DNA from 2 places in the Rhizobium zaerense genome. Region 1 is predicted to be linked to the other one. Evidence: riboswitches for the same ligand, from Rfam matches in the RefSeq annotation. Region 1 holds a riboswitch; the other holds the start of a gene.

What was found. Region 1 has a riboswitch for thiamine pyrophosphate ahead of thiM (hydroxyethylthiazole kinase). Riboswitches for the same ligand answer to the same signal wherever they lie in the genome.
Region 2: linked by a shared signal. The riboswitch ahead of ACS4RR_RS04055 (YkoF family thiamine/hydroxymethylpyrimidine-binding protein) and the one ahead of thiM (hydroxyethylthiazole kinase) in region 1 are both predicted to bind thiamine pyrophosphate.

The regions. Positions count from the first base shown of each region.
Region 1 is NZ_JBPWQY020000005.1:270,345-275,900, forward strand. Features, by position in the region: gene thiD (bifunctional hydroxymethylpyrimidine kinase/phosphomethylpyrimidine kinase) at 90-899, opposite strand; gene thiE (thiamine phosphate synthase) at 896-1,531, opposite strand; gene thiM (hydroxyethylthiazole kinase) at 1,528-2,331, opposite strand; TPP riboswitch at 2,382-2,478, opposite strand; gene ACS4RR_RS32180 (DUF1349 domain-containing protein) at 2,665-3,249, opposite strand; gene ACS4RR_RS32185 (ABC transporter substrate-binding protein) at 3,476-5,002, shown strand; gene ACS4RR_RS32190 (ABC transporter permease) at 5,082-5,556, shown strand, end outside.
Region 2 is NZ_CM132690.1:831,484-837,039, forward strand. Features, by position in the region: gene ACS4RR_RS04045 (ABC transporter ATP-binding protein) at 22-834, opposite strand; gene ACS4RR_RS04050 (ABC transporter permease) at 831-1,637, opposite strand; gene ACS4RR_RS04055 (YkoF family thiamine/hydroxymethylpyrimidine-binding protein) at 1,681-2,313, opposite strand; TPP riboswitch at 2,304-2,417, opposite strand; gene ACS4RR_RS04060 (NADPH-dependent FMN reductase) at 2,662-3,258, opposite strand; gene soxR (redox-sensitive transcriptional activator SoxR) at 3,342-3,806, shown strand; gene ACS4RR_RS04070 (SDR family NAD(P)-dependent oxidoreductase) at 3,927-4,697, shown strand; gene ACS4RR_RS04075 (ArsR/SmtB family transcription factor) at 4,801-5,142, shown strand; gene ACS4RR_RS04080 (LysR family transcriptional regulator) at 5,334-5,556, shown strand, end outside.

The DNA of each region.
Region 1 (5,556 bases):
GATCATCCGCACCGACGGGTCCGCCCAGCTCTTGTAAAGCTCGCCCAATGGCCGGCCGTTTCGGTCGGCATGTTTGGTTGAGCGAGTGCCTATTCGCCGCCTTTCCAGAGTGCATGAAAATGCTGGACAGGTCCATGGCCGGAGCCGACGGTGAGGTAGCCGGCAGCCGCGACCGCGCCGGCGAGGTAATCCTTGGCGATGGCGACGGCCTCCCGCGCCGAAGCGCCCTTGGCAAGCTCGGCCGCCAGCGCGCTGGACAGCGTGCAGCCGGTGCCGTGGGTGTTCTTGGTCGGCACGCGCCTGGCTTCGAACCAGTGCAGACCGGCGGCGGTAGCAAGCACGTCAGGGCTCTCGTCGCTGTCGAGATGGCCGCCCTTGACCAGCACCGCGACCGGGCCAAGCGCCAGCAGGCGCTCGGCCTGCGCCGCCATGTCAGCGCGGTTTGTCGCGACCGGCTGGTGCAGCAGGGCGGCGGCTTCCGGCAGGTTCGGGGTCAGAAGCGTGGCAAGCGGCAGCAGCCGGCGGGTCAGGACGTCGACCGCTTCGGGCGCCAGTAGGGCGGCTCCACCCTTGGCGATCATGACAGGGTCGATGACGATCGGAATGTCGCGGTGGTCGGTCAGCGCACCGGCAACGGCGTCGGCGATGCCGGCATTGGCGATCATGCCGATCTTGACGGCATCGACGCGCACATCGGCAAAGACGGCATTGATCTGATCGGCGACGAATTGCGGCGGCACCAGATGCACGCCGCTCACCCCTTGCGTGTTCTGCGCCGTCAGCGCGGTCAGCACCGCCATGCCGTAGACGCCGCGGGCGGAAAAGGCCTTGAGGTCGGCCTGGATGCCGGCGCCGCCGGAGGGATCGGAGCCGGCGATCGAGAGAACGTTGCGGATCATGCGCGGGCCTTTCGAATTTCTGCGGCGATGCGGCGGGTGGCCGCTTCGGGGTCGGGCGAACCGCAGATGGCGGAGACGACGGCAAGCCCCCGGGCGCCGGCGGCGAACACCTGGCCGACATGATCTACCTTGAGCCCGCCGATCGCGACGGATGGCACCGGCGAGGCCTTGACCAGCCTTGCAAGGCCGTCAAAGCCGATCGGCTGCTTGTGATCGGCCTTGGTCGGTGTCGCAAACACCGGCCCGACGCCGGTATAGTCGACCAAGCCAGGATCGACGGCGTTCGCAAGCGCCTCGCTCTCGACCGACAGGCCAAGGATCATCTCGGCACCGACCATGGCCCGCGCTCTGCGCGCATCCATATCCTCCTGGCCGATGTGCAGGCCATCGGCGCCGATGGCGATGGCCGCCTCGACGTCATCGTTGACGATGAGAAGCGCGCCCGTCCCATCCAGCGCCTGTTTCAAGGCGCGGCCGGTCTCGATCATCCTGATGGTGCCGGCATTTTTGTCACGCAACTGCACCATGGTGGCGCCGCCGGCAACGGCAAGGCGCGCTGTTTCGACCATGCCGATCCCGGCGCAGAGATCGGGGTCGAGGACGAGATAGAGCGAAAGGTCGAAAGCCTTCATGCGGCTGATATCCTTGCCCGGGCATCCAGCGTTTCGGCGTCGAGCGCGGCCAGCGCATCGAGGAAGCGCCAGGAGAAGGAGCCGGGGCCGGCCGCCCCAAGGGCGGCCTCCTCGCCGGCGATGGCGAAGGTTGCAAGGGCTGCGACCGTCGCGCCGAAGATATCCTGAGGTGCCGTCGCGGCAAAGGCGCCGACGAGGCAGGTGAGCGAGCAGCCGAGTGCCGTGACCTGCGGCATCAGGACCGATCCGCCTTCGATGCGCACGGCCCGCTCGCCGTCGGTGACGAAATCCACGGCGCCGGTTACGGCGATGACCGCCCGCTGCCGCTCGGCAAGCCATCGCGCCGAACCTTCCGCTTGCTCGACCGGGTCGCGGCTGTCGACCCCCTGGCCGCGGCTTTCTCCGCCGGCAAGCGCGATGATCTCGGACGCGTTGCCGCGGATGATGGTTGGGCGCAGCGCCAGCAGTTCGGCGACCGCATTGCGGCGGAAGGCGGTGGCATAATGGGCGACCGGATCGAGCACCCAGGGTTTGCCGGCTGATGTCGCCGCCTTCGCAGCCGCCTGCATGCCGTCGATCCATTGCGTCGACAGCGTGCCGATATTGATTGTCACAGCGCTGGCGATCGCGGCGAATTCGCCGGCTTCTTCCGCGGCATGCACCATGGCGGGCGAGGCGCCTGATGCAAGCAGGACATTCGCGGCGATGTTCATGGCGACGTAATTGGTGATGCACTGAACGAGCGGCGGCTTCTCGCGCATCGCCTTCAGCATCGCTCCTGGTGTGGTCCTGGTCTGCATATGGCCCCTTTCAGGCGGGGGCGGGCACGGGGCGGTTCATGCGGACGGTGCCGCGGCCCCGAGCGACTCCCTCCGCCGGCATTATCCGGTTCAGGTTCGAAGGGTGCTTCTCAGCCCGTCTGTCGACGAACGCCCCTGTCTCTCATCACGCCCTTTTTCGCAGAGAACGGGGCGGATGTCATCTCGAAAATGACAGTCCTGCGGCTGCGCCGCGCGATGACGATGAACGATTTTAAGAGATGCGCACCCCGCGGATAATCTCTGCCGGGGTGCCTCTTGGACTCCACTATCTGGATTCGTATATTGCCGTCGAGAATACGACATCGAAATCCGCTAGCTCAAGTCATGAAGATCGGTGGTAATCGCCGGCCCAATCGAAAACTCCGAAAACCGCACCCTCAGCCCGCTGCGCTCCGGCGTGCAGGCGGTCGGGCCGACTTCGTAGCGCTCGGCAGCCGGGAGGGGCGCTAACCGCAGTAGCGGCCAGCGGCGTCCGTCGCGTGAAGCCTGGATGCGCATCGCGCCGTTGGCGACCGTCACGCGGATGCGGAAATCTTCCAATTCGCGGAAGGGCTGAGCGACGGACCAGTCGGATTTGCCGTCGGTGACGACGGTGCTGAGGAAGGCTTCGCCGTCGGTGAACTCGACGCCTGTTTTCATCCAGCGTTTCTCGTCGATGCGCACCATCAGGCCGGCCTGGTCGTAGAGGGTGCGGAATTCGCCCTGGACGCGGATCTGCGCGGTGAAGCCGTCGGTGGTGGGAAAGGCGAGGAAATGGCCGCTGTCGCGGGTGAAGCCGTAATGGGTTTCTCGCCAGAAATCGGTTTTCTCATCGGTGGTCAAGGTAAGGCCGGCTTCGTTCGCCTGCCAGTGTGCGGGCTCGTTCAGCCATTTGCCGTCATTGAAGTCGATGCTCATCCTGTTCTCCCGTTCCGTTGAAGCCTCACCGCAGGGCGATCGCCTCACCTTGGCATAATGCGCGGCCGTGGTGCAGGCCGGCGCAGCCGAAGATTGTGTGTTTTTCCGGCGTCCGGCTATCCGCCCTAGCATAATCCGTCGCTCGTGCTTGACAGGATCGATCCATCTCCTATTCTGTTACAAAAAGATGAATTACATAATTGTGGAACTAAACGGGAGCTCTCACATGAAAAGACTGGTCGCATTCCTTCTCGGCACTGCACTCGTCGCCCTGCCTTCGACACTCCTTGCCCAGGAAAAGGGTGGCGTCATCAACGTCGCGACGATTGGCGAACCGCCGACGCTCGATCCGATGTCGTCGACGGCCGATCTGGTCGGCATCGTCACGCAGCACATTTTCGAAACGCTCTACACCTTCGACAAGAGCTGGAACGTCACGCCGCTTCTGGCCGAAAGCCTGCCTGAGATCAGCGCCGACGGCAAAACCTATACGATCAAGCTCAGAACCGGCATCAAGTTCCACGACAATACCGATATGACCTCGGAAGATGTCGTCGCCTCGCTTGGCCGCTGGATGAAGATCGCTTCGCGCGGCAAGCAGGTGGCTGGCTTCATCGAATCCGTCACCGCCGTCGATCCGGCGACCGTCAAGATTGCGCTGAAGCAGCCCTATGCGCCGCTGACCTCGCTGCTTGCCTTCAACAATTCGGCCGCGATCATCATCCCGTCGGAAAAGCAGGACGAGCCGATGAAGGACTTCATCGGCACCGGTCCCTACATGCTGAAGGAGCGCAAGGCCGACCAGTATATCCAGCTCGTCCGTTTCGATGCCTATAAGTCACGCGAAGGCGACAGCAATGGTTATGGCGGCGCCCGTCATCAATATCTCGATGAGATCCGCTTCGTGCCGGTGCCGGATCCGAACACCCGCGTCGAAGCCGCTGTTTCCGGCCAGTATGATTATGTCGACTCGATCCCCGTCGAATCCTACGACAAGCTGAAGGCTTCGACCGCCTCGCAGCCGATCATCCTCAAGCCCTTCGGTTATCCGGTCTTCGTCTTCAACACGAAGGAAGGTATTGCCGGGAATGTCGAGGTCCGCAAGGCGATCCGCCAGGCGCTCAGCATGGAAGACATGCTGGCCGCCGCCTTCGGCAGCAAGGATTTCTATGCGCTCGACGGCGCGATCTATCCGAAGACCTTTGCCTGGTCGACCGATGCCGGCGTCGAAGGCGCTTATAATGTCGCCGATCCGGAAGGGGCGGCGGCCGCCGCCAAGAAGGCCGGCTATAATGGCGAGCCGATCCGCATCCTGACCAGCCGCCAGTACGAATTCCATTACAAGATGGCGCAGGTCGCCGCCGAATATCTGAAGCTTGCCGGCTTCACCGTCGATATGCAGGTTGTGGATTGGGCGACGCTGACGCAGCGGCGCACCGATCCGAAGCTCTGGGATATCTACATCACCCATAGCCCCTTCCTGCCGGAGCCGGCGCTGATCGGCTCGCTCTCGACCAGTTCGCCGGGCTGGTGGGATACGCCGGCCCGCAAGGCCGCCGTCGATGCCTTTACATCGGAAGTCGATCCGAAGAAGCGCGTGGCGCTCTGGGCCGATGTCCAGAAGGTGATCTATGCCGATGCACCCTTCATGAAGATCGGCGACTTCAACGCGGTTTCGGCGGAATCGACCAAGCTCGAAGGCGTCGATCCGGCTCCGTGGCCGTATTTCTGGAATGCTTCGATCAAGAAGTAAACATCGCCAGCGATACCGGCCCGTCGTGGCCGGTATCAGTCTTCTTTTTGCAGCATCTGCAAGGGTTTGCCAGACGTTCATGATACGCTACATCCTCCAGCGCCTGTTCGGCATGATCGTCGTGATGTTTCTCGTCGTCACGATCGTCTTCGTCATCGTGCGTGTGACACCGGGAGATCCGGCCGCCGTCATGCTCGGGCCGGATGCGACGCCGCAGGATATTGCCGACCTCAGGTCCCGGCTCGGCCTCGATCAGTCGCTCGGCCTGCAATATGTCTATTATATCGGCCAGATGCTGAGAGGTGATCTCGGCCAGTCGATCTTCCTCAACATGCCCGTCACCTCGGCCTTGCTCGACCGCGCCGAGCCGACCTTCTTCCTGACTTTGTTTTCGCTCGCAATCGCCAGCATCATCGCCCTGCCGATCGGCATCTATGCCGCCTATCGGCGCGGTTCCTTCATCGATCAGGCGGCAACGACGCTCGCGATGTTTGCCGCCAGCATTCCAAGCTTCTGGCTCGGCCTGATCCTGATGCAGTCCTTCGCCGTCAGGC
Region 2 (5,556 bases), on a different replicon from region 1:
GTTTTCGGACGACATCATGCTCTAACTCTTTAAATTAGAACAGGATTCAGATTTTAGGCCGACCGGCCCAAAATCATCCTGTTCCAGCGGATGAAGCAGGGTTTGCAGGATTTCGGTTTCGATCGCCTGGGCCGCCGGAGAGCCGAGATCGGCAATGCTTCTCGGACGGGGCAGGGGAACGCGGAATTCGCGGATGATACGCGCCGGACGGGCCGAAAGTACGTAGATCCGGTCGGAGAGGAACACGGCCTCGCGAACGTCGTGGGTGATCAGCAGCGCCGTCCAGCGATGTTCGGTCCACATGCCCTGCAGCCATTCCTGCATCTGCATGCGTGTCAGCGCGTCCAGCGCGCCGAAAGGCTCGTCGAGCAGCAGCATGTCCTGGGTCTGGACGACGGTGCGCAGCAGCGCGGCGCGCTGGCGCATGCCGCCGGACAGTTCGGAGGGGTAGCGATGCTCGAAGCCGGCGAGGCCGAAGCGCTCGAACAGAGGCGCGATGGCGGCGCGGGCCGCGCGGCGGCTCATACCGTGCACCTCAAGGCCGAGTGCCGCATTGTCGATGATCCGGCGCCAAGGCATCAGCGCATCGCGCTGCGGCATGAACGCAAAGGAATGCGGCGCCTGTTCCAGCGGCGTGCCGTTGAAGAGCATAGTGCCGGAATCGGGCCGAAGCGCCTGTGTCAGCAATCGAAGGACCGTCGATTTTCCGGAGCCGGATGGGCCTACGATCGAAACGAACTCGCCGCTCTCGACAGCGAGCGAAATATCGTCCAGCACCTTCATGCCGTCGAAGGACTTCGAGATATTGCTGAGTTCAACCATTCTATCGCTCATCGCCGCCGCTCCCCGGCTGGTTGCCAGGGCATGACGAGGCGCTGGATGATCAGCGTCGCTGCGAAGAGGCAGAGTGTCAGCACGGCGCTGACGATAACGGCGGCGAGCACGAGATCGGGGCGAAAATTGTTCTTGGCATTGAGGATATAGATGCCGAGGCCGCGGGCGGCGCCGGCATATTCGGCAAAGATCGCGCCGACCACGGCATAAGTGATCGAGATCCGCAGACCGGCGAAGAAATAGGGCAGCGAGGAGGGGAGCCGTGCCAGGCAGAAAACGCGCCAGCGGCTCGCCTTCATCGAATTCAGCAATTCGGCGATGTCACGGTCGGTCGATTCATAACCCTGCAGCAAGGCGACGAGCAGTGGGAAGAAGGTGACGAGCGCCACCAGCAGGATCTTCGGCAACAGGCCGAAGCCGAACCAGAGGACGACGAGGGGCGCGATCGCCACCAGCGGCAGGGTCTGGCTGGTGATGAAGATCGGCAGCAATGCCCGGCGCATGAAGGGCATGAAATCCATGAGGATCGAGGCGGCGAAGGCGAAGCCAAGCGACAGGGCGAAACCTCCGAGTGTCGCGCCGAGCGTCGGCCAGGTATTGGCGATCAGCGCCTCGCGGTTCAGCCAGCCCTGGATGACGATGCGCGAGGGCGCCGGCAGGATGGATGGTTTGATGCCGGAAAGATCGACATAGAGTTCCCACGCCGCCAAAAAAACGCAACCGGCAAGCAAGGCGGGTATGCCCCGGTAGAGAGCGGCGCTGAGCGCGGCAAGGCGCGAATCCGATGGGTTTGACAGTGTCATCAGCGTTCGATTTCAAGCTTTCGTCGGGAGCAAATTCAAGGTGCTATAGCGTCCTTTGCGCGTCCGAAAAGACGCGCGGCGCTGTATTGGCCGACACCGTGATGTCGAGGGTCACATGCCCTTCGGGGTCGCCGAAGCGAAAGAAGGCCTCGCGAATGGTGGCGAAGACCGCGCTGGCATCGCCGGAAAGCCTGGTGCAGAAATTTTTGGCGCGGTCGAAAGTGCCGGAGCGCTTCAGGAAGTCGATGCAGCCATAGATCTCGTCCATATGGGTACCGGTGCCCATGACGTAGAGCGAGAATTGCGCAGCGGTCGGCTGTCCGCTCTCCGTGGTGATGTCAACGGCGGCAAGTGCGGCTCTTATGCGCTCGGCAAGCGGCTCCGCCTGACCGGGGGAAGGGTTGACGCCGCAGATGGCGTCGTCGGGCTCGCCGGGGCAGCCGCGTGAAACGGCGGCGGACAGCACGCAATGTTCGCCGGTCCTTGCGGCGGCGACGAAAAGATCGTGCATGGCGGCGAAGAGGATGTCAGGCGGGCCGACCAGCAGTGTGGAGATGTCATCGGTCTCGATGCGCAGCCGGTCGCGATAGGGATCGAGCGCCTTGACGGCATCGAGAATGATGCCGACGAAATTGCCGGACATCGGATAGAGTGACACTTGTGCGCCTGAGAACATCTGAACCTCGCTCCGCTGGCATTACCCAGATCAGCTTTGAAGGGTCCAGAGGCTTGCGCCTCACATCTCAGCCCCGGCGATACGGAGCTCCCCTGTTATTTGCGCGGAAACTATCACCGGGGTTTTCTCCCCGCAACAGCAAAATTGCGAACCCGTCCGCGCGGTCGGAACGAAGCCGAGGTGACGGAAAACACCCGGACGGAGGTCCTGCCCGGGTGTTCCCAATGGTTCCGTACCTGCCGGGAACGGAACCGGAGCTTCCTGCCTCAGGCGGCTGGCGCATAACCCCGAAAATCGGAATCGATTTTCGGAAAGGATCATGCGCAGATTCAAAGTGATAGAGCGCCCTTAGCGCGTCTGAAAAGACACGCGGCGCTCTATTCCGGCATAAGGACGATCGCTACGGGCAGTGACGAGTGCCCGCGTCCACCATTCCAGCCTCGCCATCATCCGATCGAGCAAACGCAGTGCATCGGCGGGATTGTCGAGCCGCCCGTCCGTGTCGAAGCGGTTCCAAGGTGCGGCAAAGCTCACCGAATCGCGGATCGTGACGGCGTGGAGTTCGGCAAAGACGAGCCGCAGCTGTTCGACGGCGCGCAGGCCGCCGGATATGCCGCCATAGGAAACGAAGGCGACCGGCTTGCCCTGCCAGGGCTCGAAGAAGAAATCGATGATCGACTTCAACGAGGCGGTGAAGCTGTGGTTGTATTCCGGCGTGACGATGATGAAGGCGTCGGCCATGCCAAGTCGTCCGGCGAGCCTGTCGATTTCGGGGTGCGTCATGTCACGGTTGGCCGGCAGCGCGAAATCCAATGGGTCGATGATGTCGATATAAAATTGCGGGAAGCGGAGGAGTTCCTGCGTCAGCCATTTGACCAGCCGGTCGCAGATGCGGCCCTCTCTCGTGCTCCCATAGATGACAGCCAGCCTGGTGGGTGTTTGCATGCGTCGCTCCTTGTTGCGATTGGACTTTACGATTGCGGGAGCAAGGGTTATAAAACCTCAACTAATATTGAGGTCAAGAGGCGATGGATACAATTTCTGCAGCGCCGCTCGGCAAGCTCCTGACGGTCGGCGAAGTGGCGGAGCGCAGCGGCTTGGCCGTCTCGGCGCTGCATTTCTACGAGACCAAGGGGCTGATCTCGAGCATCCGCTCCCGCGGCAATCAGCGGCGCTATGGGCGCGACGTGCTTCGCCGGCTCGGCATCATCAAGGTGGCGCAGCGTGTCGGCATTCCGCTTTCGGAAATCCAGGCGGCGTTCACGTCCCTGCCGCAGGGGCGCACGCCGACCGTCGCCGACTGGCAGACGCTGTCGGCGCGTTGGAAGGATGATCTCGACGCGCGAATCAGGCGGCTTAGCCTGCTGCGCGACCGTCTGACCGGCTGCATCGGCTGCGGCTGCCTGTCGATCGAAAGCTGTCCGTTGCGCAATCCCTGCGACCGGCTGGGCAAGGAAGGGCCAGGCGCGCGGCTTCTGGAGGCCGAAAGCTAACCCTCTTCCGCCGGAAGCCTTGCCGGAAAGATGGATGCGCGCCTTTCTTTCGGTCGGCGCGCTCATATGTTAAGGGCGAATGACGCAACCGGCGGCACTGTCCGCGAGGAGGACGGCTTCGTGTTCCATCCCAGACTATTCGAAAATCGCAATGTGGTCGTTACCGGCGCCGGTCGCGGCATCGGCCTTGAGGTGGCCCGGCAGTTCCTGGACTGCGGTGCGAGGGTGATCGTCCATACCGGGCGAAAGCCGGGACGCGACCTGCCGGATTTCCTGCTGACGGCTGAATCGGAAAGACGGGCGCTGCTGCTGCACGCCGATTTCTCCGCGGCCGGCGGGGCAGCGCAATTTGCTGAAGATGCTCTCGCCTTCTTCGACAAGGTCGATGTGCTCGTCAACAATGCCGGCACCATGCTTGGCCGTTTTCCCGCTGCCACACTCACCGACGCAGAATATGAGGCGGTCGTGCGGCTCAACCAAACATCGGTGGTGGCGCTGACGCGGGCGCTGCTGCCGGCATTGAAGACGGCTGAAGCCGCTGCCATCGTCAACACGGTTTCGATTTCGGCGCTGACCGGCGGCAGCCCCGGTTCTTCGATCTATTCGGCCTCGAAAGCCTTCGTTGCGACTTATTCCAAGGCGCTTGCCCGTGAGCTCGCACCGGACGGAATCCGCGTCAATTGCGTGTCGCCAGGAACGATCGAGACGGATTTCCATGAACGGTATTCCTCCCGCGAAAAGCTTGAGCAGACGAGAAAATCCATCCCCCTGCAGCGGCTCGGCACGCCGGAGGACTGCGCTCCCGCCTATCTGTTCCTGGCGGCTCCCTCGCTCTCGGGCTACATCACCGGACAGGTGATCGAAATCAACGGCGGTCAGCTTATCTGCTGATTTGCTTGGACCTTTTTTGGCATTTCATCACTTTTGACCAATTCGCATTTGCGAATATGCTATTGTGCTGATCTACCTCATCGCCTCTCTTCCGAGATCCAGAATGCCGTTGCCCAAACCCGAGCCGGGGATCACCGGCCAGGAATTGCACAAACTCGCTGGAAAAGCCGACGAGGCGAGCGATCTGCTGAAAGCGCTAGCGCACCAGACGCGACTTCTGATCCTCTGCATACTGGCGAACGAGGAGCGGACGGTGAGTGAAATCGAAAATATCCTCGGCATACAGCAGGCAATGGTCTCGCAGCAACTGGCGCGGTTAAGGCTCGAAGGCCTGGTCCACACGCGCCGTCAGGGCCGGCTGGTCTATTACAGCATCGGCAATGTCAACGTGCTTGGCTTCCTCGAATCGCTGTTCGATCTTTTTCCGGCTGCAGAAAACAGTTAGAGCCTGACGCCGAAAACTGTGCGCGGTTTTCGGACGACATCATGCTCTATTTGTTTGAATTAGATCAGGATTCAGATTTTAAGCCGATCGGGCCTAAAATCACCCTGATCTAGAGACCGGCCTTGCGGAGCACCGCTGCTGTGTCAAAGATGAACTGACCCGGATGATGTCATGCCGGATCGGGAGACCGGATGATCGACAAGCTGGAATTCTTCATCGCCCTTGCCAATGAAAAGCATTTTGGCCGCGCCGCGGAGGAGTGCGGGATCTCGCAGCCGACGCTTTCGGCTGCCATCCGGCAGCTCGAGGATCAGCTTGGCGTCATGCTGGTGCAGCGCGGTTCGCGGTTCCAGGGGCTGACGCCTGAGGGGCAGCGCGTGCTCGAATGGGCCCGACGCATCGTCGGCGATGCCC